3 regions of the Calothrix sp. CBUCES-K 9914 genome follow, and region 1 is predicted to be linked to each of the others. Evidence: riboswitches for the same ligand, from Rfam matches in the RefSeq annotation. Region 1 holds a riboswitch; each other region holds the start of a gene.
The links. A riboswitch is a leader RNA that binds a small molecule or an ion and turns the genes downstream of it on or off. The one in region 1 is predicted to bind cyclic di-AMP.

Region 2: another riboswitch for cyclic di-AMP. It lies ahead of AC2JBO_RS30735 (universal stress protein); the one in region 1 lies ahead of AC2JBO_RS18355 (CmpA/NrtA family ABC transporter substrate-binding protein).
Region 3: another riboswitch for cyclic di-AMP. It lies ahead of ntrB (nitrate ABC transporter permease); the one in region 1 lies ahead of AC2JBO_RS18355 (CmpA/NrtA family ABC transporter substrate-binding protein).

The regions. Positions count from the first base shown of each region.
Region 1 covers NZ_JBXXZH010000076.1:24,549-28,820, reverse strand. Annotated here, with positions in the region: gene thiL (thiamine-phosphate kinase) at 1-184, opposite strand, end outside; gene AC2JBO_RS18355 (CmpA/NrtA family ABC transporter substrate-binding protein) at 226-1,545, opposite strand; cyclic di-AMP (ydaO/yuaA leader) riboswitch at 1,611-1,732, opposite strand; gene AC2JBO_RS18350 (peptidylprolyl isomerase) at 2,020-3,117, opposite strand; gene AC2JBO_RS18345 (DEAD/DEAH box helicase) at 3,307-4,272, opposite strand, start outside.
Region 2 covers NZ_JBXXZH010000179.1:5,035-9,306, forward strand. Annotated here, with positions in the region: gene AC2JBO_RS30730 (M16 family metallopeptidase) at 1-1,245, shown strand, start outside; gene AC2JBO_RS30735 (universal stress protein) at 1,352-2,044, opposite strand; cyclic di-AMP (ydaO/yuaA leader) riboswitch at 2,229-2,364, opposite strand; gene AC2JBO_RS30740 (Fur family transcriptional regulator) at 2,589-3,092, opposite strand; gene AC2JBO_RS30745 (flavodoxin) at 3,335-3,931, shown strand; gene AC2JBO_RS30750 (fertility inhibition FinO-like protein) at 4,073-4,272, shown strand, end outside.
Region 3 covers NZ_JBXXZH010000021.1:20,611-24,882, reverse strand. Annotated here, with positions in the region: gene AC2JBO_RS06910 (ABC transporter ATP-binding protein) at 1-189, opposite strand, end outside; gene AC2JBO_RS06905 (ABC transporter substrate-binding protein) at 216-1,628, opposite strand; gene ntrB (nitrate ABC transporter permease) at 1,641-2,480, opposite strand; cyclic di-AMP (ydaO/yuaA leader) riboswitch at 2,585-2,796, opposite strand; gene AC2JBO_RS06895 (sensor histidine kinase) at 3,061-4,251, shown strand.

The DNA.
Region 1 (4,272 bases):
CATCTTCAGCAGATGTAGTAATTTCACTGAAATGAACATTATCAACTAATACATCAGTTGTAACTACTAAAGATTTTTCAGGTGCCGTTACTATTACTGCAGCATCATCGCCGATAATATCCGAAGGACAATACCGCTGTAAAATTTTTAAAAGACCCTGTTCACCAATATCGCTTACTTTCATTTTTCAAACGTAGGGTGGCTCAAGCCACCATACCAGATTTTTCAAACTTTCTTTATTTTCAAACTTTGCAAATAAGCTTGAGGGTTGTCTGGGTCAAATTTAATACCATCAAAGAAAGTTTCTATACCGCGCGACGAAGTTTTGGGAATTTCTACATCGGCAACACTTAGAGACTTTGCAACTTCTCGCCATAAATCTTCTCGGTTACATGTATTAACAATTTTTTTGATGTCGGTATTGGCTGGAATTTTACCCCAGCGAATATTTTCAGTGAGAAACCAGGTATCATGGCTTTTGAACGGGAAAGAAATAGAAGTTCCTTCACTCGACCAAAATTTAATTGCTAAAGATGGATTTTCTACAACACGACCATCACCATAGTCAAATTTACCTTTAACCCGCCCTTCAATGTCAGATACTGATGCATTGACGTAATTTTTTTCTGCCAGAATTCTACATAATTCATCTTTGTTTTCTGATTTGTCGCACCATTGTTGAGCTTCCATAATACCAGCAAGTACAGCTTTTGCTGCTTCTGGATTTTTATTTACCCAATCTGCTCGCATTGTAAAGACTTTTTCTGGATGGTTTTTCCAAATTTCTCCAGATGTCACCGCAGTAAAACCGATTTTTTGATTTACAATACGCGCGTTCCAAGGGTCAGTAGCACAAAAAATATCCATCGTACCCTGTTTCATGCTGCTTACAACTTGGGAAGGAGGAATAACGACAATGGAAGCATCATCTTCTGCATTAATACCACCAGCAGCTAACCAGTAACGTAACCACAAATCAATAGAACTGCTAGGAAATGTAATCGCGCATTTAATTTTACTGCCTTTAGTTTTAGCTTGAGCAAAAACATTTCTTAATGGAGAACTATTTAAGTTAACTCCAAGTTTCTGATACTGATTAACAACAGAAATTCCCACACCGTGAGTGTTCATTCGCGCTAAGATATACATAGGAATTTTTTGATTTCCTTTAGTAATCTTACCTTCAGAAATTAATTCTGGAATAGGGCTTTGGAAATGTCCACCATCTATTCCACCACCAGCAGAACCAATTTCAATATTATCTCGTAATGCAGACCAAGAAGCTTGCTTGGCTACTTCAACATTTTTGGCGCCGTGTTTGGCAAAAAAGCCTTTCTCTTTTGCTATTATCAAAGGCGCACTATCCACTACAGGTAAAAATCCCAGTTTAATATTCGTATTTGTTGAATCACTTGAGCTTTTAGGAGTCGTAGCTGTTGTACCACTCTGATTATTTGTACATCCATGTAGGGCTAAACTAGTTAAAGTACTTGCGGTTGCTGTCAACAAAAACTGGCGCCGAGACAAGTTACCATGTAGACGCATAAAATCTCCATTATTTATAACAAATATTTGACTCAGATACCCAAAATGATGCGTTCTCAATTGTTCAATTTACTCTCAAAGCTGACGAAGTTAGCTGACGGGCTAGAGTTGAGATTTACTCCCCTTTACAGGTTCGCCCCAAGATGCACGGTTCCTCCGTTCCAAAAGTAGCAAGCATCACTTACTTCTAGTCAAGTAACACATACCAAGTTTCAGATTAAGCTAATTGTGATTGCAAACAAATTTAACATTGTTATCCCTACTCGGCAATATATGTAACCAAAGCAATTAATTATACTGACAGTAAGTTATTTCTATGAGTCACAAATATTCATGCTAGTGCATAATTTTGTATATTATGAATATACTTTTTAAATTGATCTAGAGAATATTTTTAAAGTTAAATAATTTATCAATTGTTATTTTAAAATATAAATTGCGGAGACGTGATATATCACGTCTCTACATTATTAATTATGCAACTGGTTCAACTAAATTTTCTAAACCGTCAATAACTTTCGCCGATTCAATTTTGTCACCAGCTTTGAGTTGGTCTAAAACTTCTTTTCCTTCGGTAACATAACCAAAAATGGCATAGCGACCATCTAACAAGTTACGTCCAGCAGGTGTTAATTCTGGTTCAAACAGGAAGAAGAAAATTTGCGATGAGCCACCATTGACATCGCGCTCTGGACGTGCTAGTGCTAAGGCACCAAACGATGAGAAAGGTAATACAGGCATATCAACATAGCGCCCTGCTTCTTCTAAAGTAATACCGTAAGTAGGCGCCTTATCACCTTCTACCAACACTTCAAAAGGAACCGCGCGGTATTGGTTGGTTTTAGGGTCGATAAAACCATCAGCATCTTTGGGTTTACCAGTTTGGAGAACATATGACTCTTCAGAACGAGTAAATTCCAAACCGTCATAAAAACCGCGTTGAACTAAATCAACGAAGTTACCAGCAGTTACAGGTGCGCTGTAACCGTCAACTTCAACCGTCATGTCACCTTTATTCGTTTTAATCGCTATTTGCGCGCGACCTTTGAGTTGAGGCAAATTACTATATTCACTGGGAACTTCGTAAGGGAACGCTTTGACCATCGTTTGTTCTAAATCCCCTACTAAATCTAGAATGCCCGCGCGCTCTTCTTTAACTTTCTCTTTATCCTTAACTTCTACAACAGCACGGAGCGATTCAATTTTTGTCTTGATTTGCTCAATTAGCTGCTCTGCTTCAGCTTGACGTTCACTTTTGACCGAGGCGAGAATCTTGTTTGGTCTATCAAGAACGCGCGATGCTTTCTTTACGTCGTTGTTAACTGCACCCCAGCGTTTGTTTGCACGTAGCTGGTTAGAGATATCTTCTATACTTTTTTGCAATTCACGTACTGGCTTATTATCGATAGGCAGTGCGTAACGTAACAGTGCTTTGCCGTCGGTGATGGCATTCCCTGCTGGCAATGCAGCATAACTAGGGGGAGTCCACCCAGTAGTAATACCTAAGATTAGAGTTAGCGACAGCACTAATTTTAGGCTGCCCTTCAGTTTGGTTTTTAATAAATCGAACATGGAAACTACTCAAATACAGCATTAATTGTCTTCCTGGGTGTTACCCATTAACAATCTTCCCACAGTAAAGTCCTTTATTAGTCAGGTGCGTGACGCTACTAACACTGCGCTTCGTTTTCAAATTTTAGTCAGGTGCGTGACGCTACTAGCACTGCGCTTCGTTTTCAAATTTTAGTAGCGTCACGCACCCTACTCTGGAAATTGTCGCACCAGCAATCTGGGGGGATTCCCTAAATTCTCCGTTTTTAACTTACAAGCAATCGGCGCCAGTAGTCCGTTAAATAAATCATCTACAACTCGTTTATAAATCAAACTAGAAGCAAATAATTCCAATTCCGAACGAGTTTGATTATGGTTTACAAAAATATACAGTTTATCTAACAATGAATAAAAAGGTGGAGCATGTTCGGCAATTAATTGCGTCCACATTGGTGGTGTCTCAGTTGGTAATTTTTCATCGTCTATATTTAAACCAAGAGTTACTATCAACTGAATATTATTAAATCCAAAGTTGATATACTTTTCACCGAGCATACCAACATATTGACCGCTACCGCTATTAAACTTGATGATTAAACATACCCTGTTATCATCCAACAAACACCAACTACCAATATAATCCGTTGGTTGTACGCTATTCGAGTCTACTGTCAAAACTTCTGCTGCTTCATTATTATAAGACTTAAGCAAGTCGGCTAGTTGAAAGCGTTCGGAGTCTGTTAAATACTTAATAGCGCTTTGCCACAAGTGTAAGTCTTGATTAATTAGTGTTTTCAATCTCACTACATCACTGTTATTTATTGCAGCAATGACATCCGATGCTAGTTGCAGCATCTTTACCTGTAAAGAAGACACGCGCGCGCGGTTCGCAGTAAACGTATTTACATAATCCCATTGTTTCAATGCAACAGCCGCATATGTCAGCATCACGTTCGCATTTACTACATCATTCTCACTCGCATTCATGACTCGAATACGATACGATTCAAATACTTCTTCCCATATAGCATTGGCGCCACACCCAAAGTACTCACTCCAATTACTATCATTATTAAAATTTACAGCCTTACTTCCAAACTCTGCTTCCATCCAAAACTGATACCACCATTCATCACCGAACGGTCGTACCCTTCTCAAATAATCGTACCAAACTTG
Region 2 (4,272 bases), on a different contig from region 1:
CGTCTCAACGCTCCACAAATACACTACTTACCCAATGGTCTAACGATAGTAGCAGAGCAAATGCCTATTGATGCTGTAAACTTAAGTTTATGGCTTTCGATTGGTAGTTACTCAGAACCTGACGAAATTAATGGAATGGCTCATTTTCTTGAGCATATGATATTTAAAGGAACTCAAAGACTACAAAGCGGAGAATTTGAACGAAGAATTGAGCAGCGTGGTGCTGTAACAAATGCTGCTACTAGCCAAGACTATACACATTACTATCTAACTTGTGCCCCTCAAGATTTTACTGAACTGGCGCCGTTGCAAATGGATGTGGTATTAAACCCGTTAATTCCCGATGATGCATTTGAACGCGAAAGGTTAGTAGTATTAGAAGAAATTCGCAGGAGTGATGATAATCCTCGGCGCCGAATCTTTACTAAAATGATGGACATGTCCTTTTGTGAATCACCGTATCGTCGTCAGGTGTTAGGAAGCACTTCAGTAGTATCACAGCTTCAACCCCAGCAAATGCGAGATTTCCATTCGCATTGGTATCAGCCAAAGTCAATGACAGCAGTAGTTGTAGGTAACTTGCCCGTCGAAAAGTTAATCGATACCGTTATTTTAGGGTTTGCCAATGATAAGGAGCAAACACCATATCAAAAAACAATAAGTCAACCAGAAACACCATTTAAGAAAATTGTTCGCAGTGTACATATAGATAAAAGCTTACAACAAGCGCGTTTAGCAATGATTTGGCGAGTTCCTGGGTTGAACGACCTGAGTCAAACCTATGCTTTAGATGTACTCGCAGCAATTTTAGGACATGGACGTACATCTAGGTTAGTACGTGACCTGCGAGAAAATAGAGGTTTAGTATCGCACATCGGCGCCAGCAACATGAATTTTCAACACCAAGGAATATTTTATGTTTCAGCACAGTGTCCGGTAGAAAATTTAGAAATAGTAGAAAATGTTATATGCGAACACATCCGTGCGCTTTCTGCTGAACCAGTTAGTGCTTCCGAACTAACCCGTATTAGTTCTCAGGTCGCAAAGCGATTTGTTTTCGCGAATGAATCTCCCAGCGATAGAGCTTCTTTATATGGTTATTATCAATCACTCGTAGGCGCCTTAGAACCAGCTTTTGATTACCCTTCTCACATTCAAGGGCAAAATTCCACACACTTAATGCAAGCAGCAAAAAAATATTTACCAAATGATGCTTACGGTGCAGTAATTGTAAAACCTTTTTAAGCCGTTTTGAACGCAAAACATCAAATACCCCCCTTCTTTTACCAAGTCGGGGGGTATCAAAAATTTTAAACTAAATTTCAAACTTAATCTCAAACTAAATTTCAAACTAATCTATCGAAGTCGGGATTCCTAAAATAGTACATCCTAAGTCAGAACCTAAAGACTGAACTAGTGGGTGGTAAAAAGACTTACAACCCAAAAACAATATATCCGCGTTTTCAGATTGAACAACTTGCTTGAGTTCAGCTGCAACAGAGCCAAAGCGTAAATATGCTTTAAAATTACTTTGCCATTCTTCCGCTAAAGAACGCGCGGAATAAAGAATATTATCTGCTTGCTCTATCTTTGTCAAACAGCTTTCGTGAAATCTTTGTTCCAATAACACGGGTGTAACAGATTTTGACGTATTTGGTAAATCACAAGCGAAATACTCATAAGTAGGTTGACTACTAGTATTAATATAAGTATCTCGTGTATCTCGTGTATCACCTATGTAGCAGTTTTGTTCTTCCTCGACTACATAAACAGCTTGAACTAGCACTCGCATGTTTGACGCTAACCTTGCTTGATGTGCCATACATAAAGCTATATCCAGTGCAGTATGGCTGTAACAAGAACTGTTGTACGCAACAATAAACTTTGCCGTATTTCCAAGTCCATCATTCTTGTCAATACTCGTGAAGTTACTATTTGTTGCCGTCATGCTCCAACTTGCAGATGGTGCCAGTATCATTTGCTCGATTAAATCATCTCGACCAATAGTGTTTTGAAGTCGAGTTAACATTGGCTTTATTTTCACAGTTTCACTTCTCTCCAGATATAAAGAACAACGCGCAAAGGAGTGGAGATGTCAATCTTAGATATTCTCATGTTTTAATTAATGAATTGTCAAGATTTGATGACACTTCACTTACTTATAATAAGCAAATCTAAAATTGATGATAAGGAAACCCGAATTAAACTGTTATTACAGCCATATATAAGGGAGTTCCTTCCAAAGCTTACGGAGTTAGCTGACGGGCAAAGGCTGGAAGGTGCCTCTCATAGATTAGCCCCAAAGAACTGGTTCCTCCGTTCTAAATTCAGTTGTACTGAATTTAGATTCAGCTACCTATTTTGAATCAACGGATGTACATAGGTATATATATCAGGTTGACTTAACGTAACTCGATAACAATATATGATTATATATGTTATTGCTGCTAAAATATCTATCCTTAGATTAATTTTGCGGGTGTGTAAGATTCCCGACTTGCTTAAGAAGCACGGAATCTTAAAGCAAAGTATATTAATATAAATTAACTTAATTTTTTCGATTTAACTTAATTAATCTTTACATTTGATTACTTTTGCTCCCTAGATTGGATAGCGCGCGTACAAAGCCAATTATTTGGAAGCATTGCAGGCCATCCTTTACGTATAGCTTCAGGGCAGATAGTATGAATGGTGAGCTGACAGTCAAGCATATCCAAACCAGCTTTTTCTACCTGTTTCAAGGCTTGTTTGAAAACTGAACTATTTTCAAACTCCACGGTCATATTACACTGAATACACACTGCATGGTGATGGTTATTTTGGGAGTTGGTGTTTAACTCATAGTGCTTATGAACTTCTGCTAACTCCAACTCACGTAAAATTTTCATCCGAGTCATTAGCTTTAAAGTCCGGTATATCGTTGACAAGCTGATTTTTTCTTCACGCTCCGATAACAACTCATGCACTTCCTCTGCGCTTAAATGACTGCCTTGAGGAAGATTTTCAAAAAGCTGCAATATTACTTCACGTTGGGAAGTAAAACGCCATCCTTTTGCATTAAGCTCAGACTTGAGAGAACCTGATGTATCCATAATGGACTCTTGAATAATATTTTAGTACTAGCAAAGGCGCCGTAAAGACGCAGCAGCTAATGTGTATAGATTAACAATACTGTGCCATTACGGAGTGATTTGCAATAAAAAGTATTATTGAGAAAGGGATATAAGAATTTTAGTGCAAACTTTTTGCAATAAATTTCATTTTACTGTAATGTCTTATTAGTTGATTATAAATTGCAACAACTAGTAAATCAAACGTGAAGGTTGAGAGTACAATGTCTGCAAAAATCGGACTGTTTTATAGCAGTACAACGGGTAACACCGATGCTATAGCTGAATTAATACGGAATGAGTTTGGCAAAGAGATAGTAAAATTGTATTGCGTAGCAGAAGCTAGCGAGGAAGATTTTGCAAAGTATGATAAACTAATTATTGGCTCGCCAACTTGGGGTATTGGGAGGTTACAGAGTGATTGGGAAGTTTTTTTGCCAAGGCTTGAAAATATAAATTTTCGGAATAAAAAAGTTGCATACTTTGGTTTAGGAGACCAAGTAGAATATCCATACAACTTTGTTGATGCGATGGGGATATTAGCAACTAAGATAACCTTATTAGGAGGTATTAGGGTTGGTTGTTGGTCTACAGAAGGTTACAATTTTGAAGAATCCAAAGCTTTAATTAGTCGTAGACCAGTTGAATTGAGTAATGGGTCAATAGCGATAATTGAGGGTCAAGTAATACAACTCAGAAATGGCACTAGAGCTTCTACTCAGGGAGAATTTGTTGGACTTGCGATAGATGAAGATAACCAACCTGAATTAACTCTAGAGCGCATTCGCATCTGGGTAGCTCAAATTAAACAGCATTTCTAACAAATATTCTAACAATTGTTACACAAATTATCAAAATATAAAGATTTGCAATAATTAAGTTACATTCAAACGGCGTAAGTGTAACATTTTTGATGTTCAAGTAACATACAAAACATTTAAGAGTTAGATAAAGGTGGCGCCATGACAACACAAGGCAAACTAGAAGTCACTCTCAAAATTAATGAGTTTCCATCCGATGTTAAAACAGCGGAGAATAATTGGAAGTCTTTTGACGTTGATTGTGATGGTAGAATTATTACCATAACGATTAAGCCAAAAGTATTCAAAAAGTTAGAAGATGCCCAAGCTAATTATCCGATGTGGGTTGCTGCAATTGCTGG
Region 3 (4,272 bases), on a different contig from region 1:
ACCACACCCAGAATGCCCAATTACAGAAATATATTCATTATCGCCAACCGTAAGATTAACGTCATCTAGCACTACAAACTCACTGCCGTCTTGTTTACGATAAGACTTACGCAAATTGATAACTTCCAAAAATGCAGGACGGTTCAAATTTGACTCCTGGTAACTTGTGTTCGCAATGGTAGATTTCATTTTATACCTCGAAGTAGGAATAATCTCTAACTAGACAAATAAAATGAGATGGGGCTGTTTGCACGAATTTTGAAGCTTTTAAGATAGCCTGTAGGGTCACTGGGGTCAAATGCTTTTTTGTCGATGAAAGCTTCAGCAGGTTCTATTTTGTAGTCTTCTTTAGGAGACTGAATGCCCAGTTCTGCAGCTATTTCACGATATAGGTCTGTTCGCCATGCTTTACGTGCTAGCTGTTCAGCGTTTTTGGGAAATTCTTTATTTTGTCCCCATCTTGTTGCTTGCGTCATCAACCATAAACTCTCAGACTGCCATAAAAACGTTGAATGGTCATTTTCTACTTGTGCGAAAGAAGGCGGCAAGTCAAAAAATATTGTAGTTTCTGGTGATGATACTATTCTTTTATTCCCATCAAAACCACCATAATTATATTCTCCTACAATTCCGGGACGAGTTAACTTTGGTTTGGCGCCTGTAAATGAGCGATTAGAGATAATTTTAGCGACTTCTTCACGGTTTTTTGGGTCGCCACAGTATCGACAAGCTTCAATCATCGCTTTCACTAACGACCGATAAGTTTTAGGATTCTCGTTAATAAACGACTCCATTACAGCAAGTAACCTATCTGGGTGTCCGTGCCATATTTCCCGACCCTGAGCAAATGTAAAACCAATACCTTCATTACCAGTAATTGCGCGCGTGTTCCAAGGTTCTGCTACCATATAACCTTGCATCGCTCCAATTCGCATATTCACTAACATTTGCGGCGGAGGAATAATTACAATTCTAAATTCCTCATCTGGCGCCACTCCCGCAGCAGCAGCTAAGTAACGAACAAAATATTCGTATATGGCAGAACTCAGTACTACCGCCCAAACACGTTTTTCCGAAGGTAATTTATCGAAGTAACCGCGAAAATCTCTTCCAAACTTCTCTAAATCACCATTATATTCTTTCCACGGTCGCAACCCAGCTTCCCACATTGCTTTATTCATAGTTAAAGCATTACCATGACGGTGAATTGTCATGGCTGCACATAGTGGAGCATGACGGGCGCCTTCTGCACCTGTACGAGCGTTTGTTACGGCACCACATACCACAGGAGAAGCATCCAAACGTCCGAAAATAATTCCATCCCGCGATGTTCCCCAGCTAGCTTCACGGTTAAGGGTTACATTCAATCCATATTTACGAAAAAACCCTTTCTCCCATGCGATAGCAAATGGCGCACAGTCATTTACTGGTACATAACCCACAGTTAAATTGGGTTTTTCTAAAGTTTTGGAATCAACAACCTGTTCAATTTCTAATGCTTGCTTCGACAAACCACGTGGCGCCCGGTTCGCGTTAACAGCACAAGAAGAAAGAACGCTTCCCGCTGCGGTTGCTCCTATACCCTGGATAAAATGGCGCCGTGTCCAATTATTATTAGTGTTACTCATACTCTTAAATACCTATTTACGATGAGTAACAAATTCTTGAAGTTTGCCAACAGCATAATCAAGTAATAGTCCAGTTAAACCGATTACAAACACTGCCAGAAAAACAGAGTTTAAGTTTAGCCTACTCCATTCATCCCAAACAAAAAACCCAATCCCAACACCGCCTGTTAACATCTCTACTGCCACAATTACAAGCCAAGCGATTCCCAAACTAATTCGTAAACCTGTAAAAATGTAAGGCAAACTTGCAGGTAGGATAATTTTAATGATTTGGCGCCAACGCGGCATTTCTATAACTCGCGCGACATCTATATAGTCTTTGGGAACGCTCGATACTCCCAAAGCTGTATTCAGAATGGTAGGCCAAAGCGAAGTAATGAAAATTACGAAAATCGCTGATGGGTCTGCAAGATTGAAAATAGCTAAAGAAATTGGTAGCCAAGCCAAAGGTGATACAGGTTTAAAGATTTGAATGACAGGATTAAGTGCCATCATCGCTTGCTTAGACATACCAACTAGAAACCCGACCGGGATCGCAACTAAGGCGCCTAGTCCAAACCCTATTAATACCCGACGCAAACTAGCTATCAGCAACCAACCGATGCCCAAGTTACCAGGTCCCCGTTCAAAAAACGGATTCATTATATAGTCAAGATTAGCAACTAGTGCCTCTGCTGGAGTTGGCATTAGTTGGTGGTTTAAAATTGCAATCAGCCACCATAACAAAATTACACCCAAAAATCCCAAACAAGGGAGCAGAAAACTATCACGTACAATGAAGGGTTTAGAACGGCGCCATACCGCTTGCCCAGCAACTGCCGCAATTGCCGCTAAATTTAATTGAAATATCACAGAGTAACCTCAACAAATTTGAGTAGGTACAAAAAATCCGAGCAGTACCAGCCGAGGATATCTGATTAAGATTGCAACAAAAATATAATGTAGTGCAACATGTATCAGTTTCCTCTCAATGCCTACGAAGTTAGCTGACGGGCTAGAGTTGAGAGATACCCCTCTCTTACAAGTGATGAGTTGAAAGTGCTGAGTGCTGAGTAATAAACCCACTCATAACTCAGCACTCATAACTCAGCACTTTAAAAAGATACGCCCCAAAAGTGGTTCCTCCGTTTCGACAATTTTGATTATATACACTTAGCATTGACAGGTATAATTTTTATTATCGAATTAGGCTGACTGACTCCGACATATAGAGTTTAACATCAACATTACCGTAATACTACCGTATATCTATCTTTCTTTAGGATTAGGATTATTTATTACTGCATAGCTCTTAATTCACATTAACTTAGTTAAACACTTTTGTAATTACTCCTCAAGATAGATAAAATAAATTTTATTTACTGCTAGAGGCAGTTACATGGCTAAATAATTGCAATTAAAATAATATATTCTTTATTTTTAAGAACGAATAATGAATGTTAGTGAACTGTTGCTAGAAAAGACCGACGCGATTACTCAGGAGTGGGTAGCAGAAGTCCGTAAGGACAGACAGATTACCAGTGCTGGAAATTTGCGTTCGAGTGCTATAATTGACCATCTCCCTGACGTAATCAAGGCGATGTCAAATGTACTAGTTGAGTCTCACGACAATGATATCAAAACGATTGTCGAAGCTAGCTTACAGCATGGTGTTCTTAGAGCAAGACAAGGATATAACCCTTCAGAAATTGCGAGAGAATATCATTTATTAAAAACAGTCATATTTGACACCTTGGAGCAAGATTTAGCAAGTATAAATACGGTAAAGGCAATTCGCGCGATACGAATAATTGATGCAGTAATAGATGAAGCGATAGCCCAATGTTTTAAGAGCTACGTAAGCGAGCGGTTAAATGAATTACAACAGTTGCAAAGTCAACTTAAGTTAAACAACGAAGAATTGAATCGTTTAATACGTGCAAATCAAGACAACGTTTCATTTTTAGCACACGAGTTAAAAAGTCCACTGACTTCTATAATTGGGTATTCAGACTTATTTTTGCGTGTACAGCAACAACCACCTGAAATTAGAGAAAAATATCACAATCTAGCTCATATAGAGCATATACTAAACAATGGAAGGCAACTGCTTCGCCTAATCAACAACGTACTAGAAATTTCGCGATTTGATGCAGGAAAGCTGAAAGTAAAGGCTTCACCTACTAACGTATGCGAAATTATTGAAAATGTCCACGGTATGATGGAACCCCTCGTGCGTAACAAAAATCTGACAATAACAGTAGATTGTAAAAAGGCGCCAGTTGAAGTTGTCACGGATTCATTACAATTACAGCAAATAATTACCAATCTAGTAAGTAACGCAATTCGCTATACGGAGTCAGGGAGTATAAAAATTAACTGTAAGCAAATAAACAGTAAAAAATGGACATTAGCAGTAACGGATACTGGAATAGGAATAAGCGAAGAAGACCGAGCAAAGATATTTGAACCATATTTCCGCGTCAACCGCTCAGATAAATCTTACCTGAGCGAAAGTACCGGGTTAGGGTTAGCTATTGTAACTAGGCTAGTAAAATTACTGCAAGGAGAAATAGAAGTTACATCCGAAGTAAACTTTGGCTCAACCTTCCAGGTAACATTCCCCCTAAAAATAAAAGATTGACCGTGGTAGCCGTTATAGTTA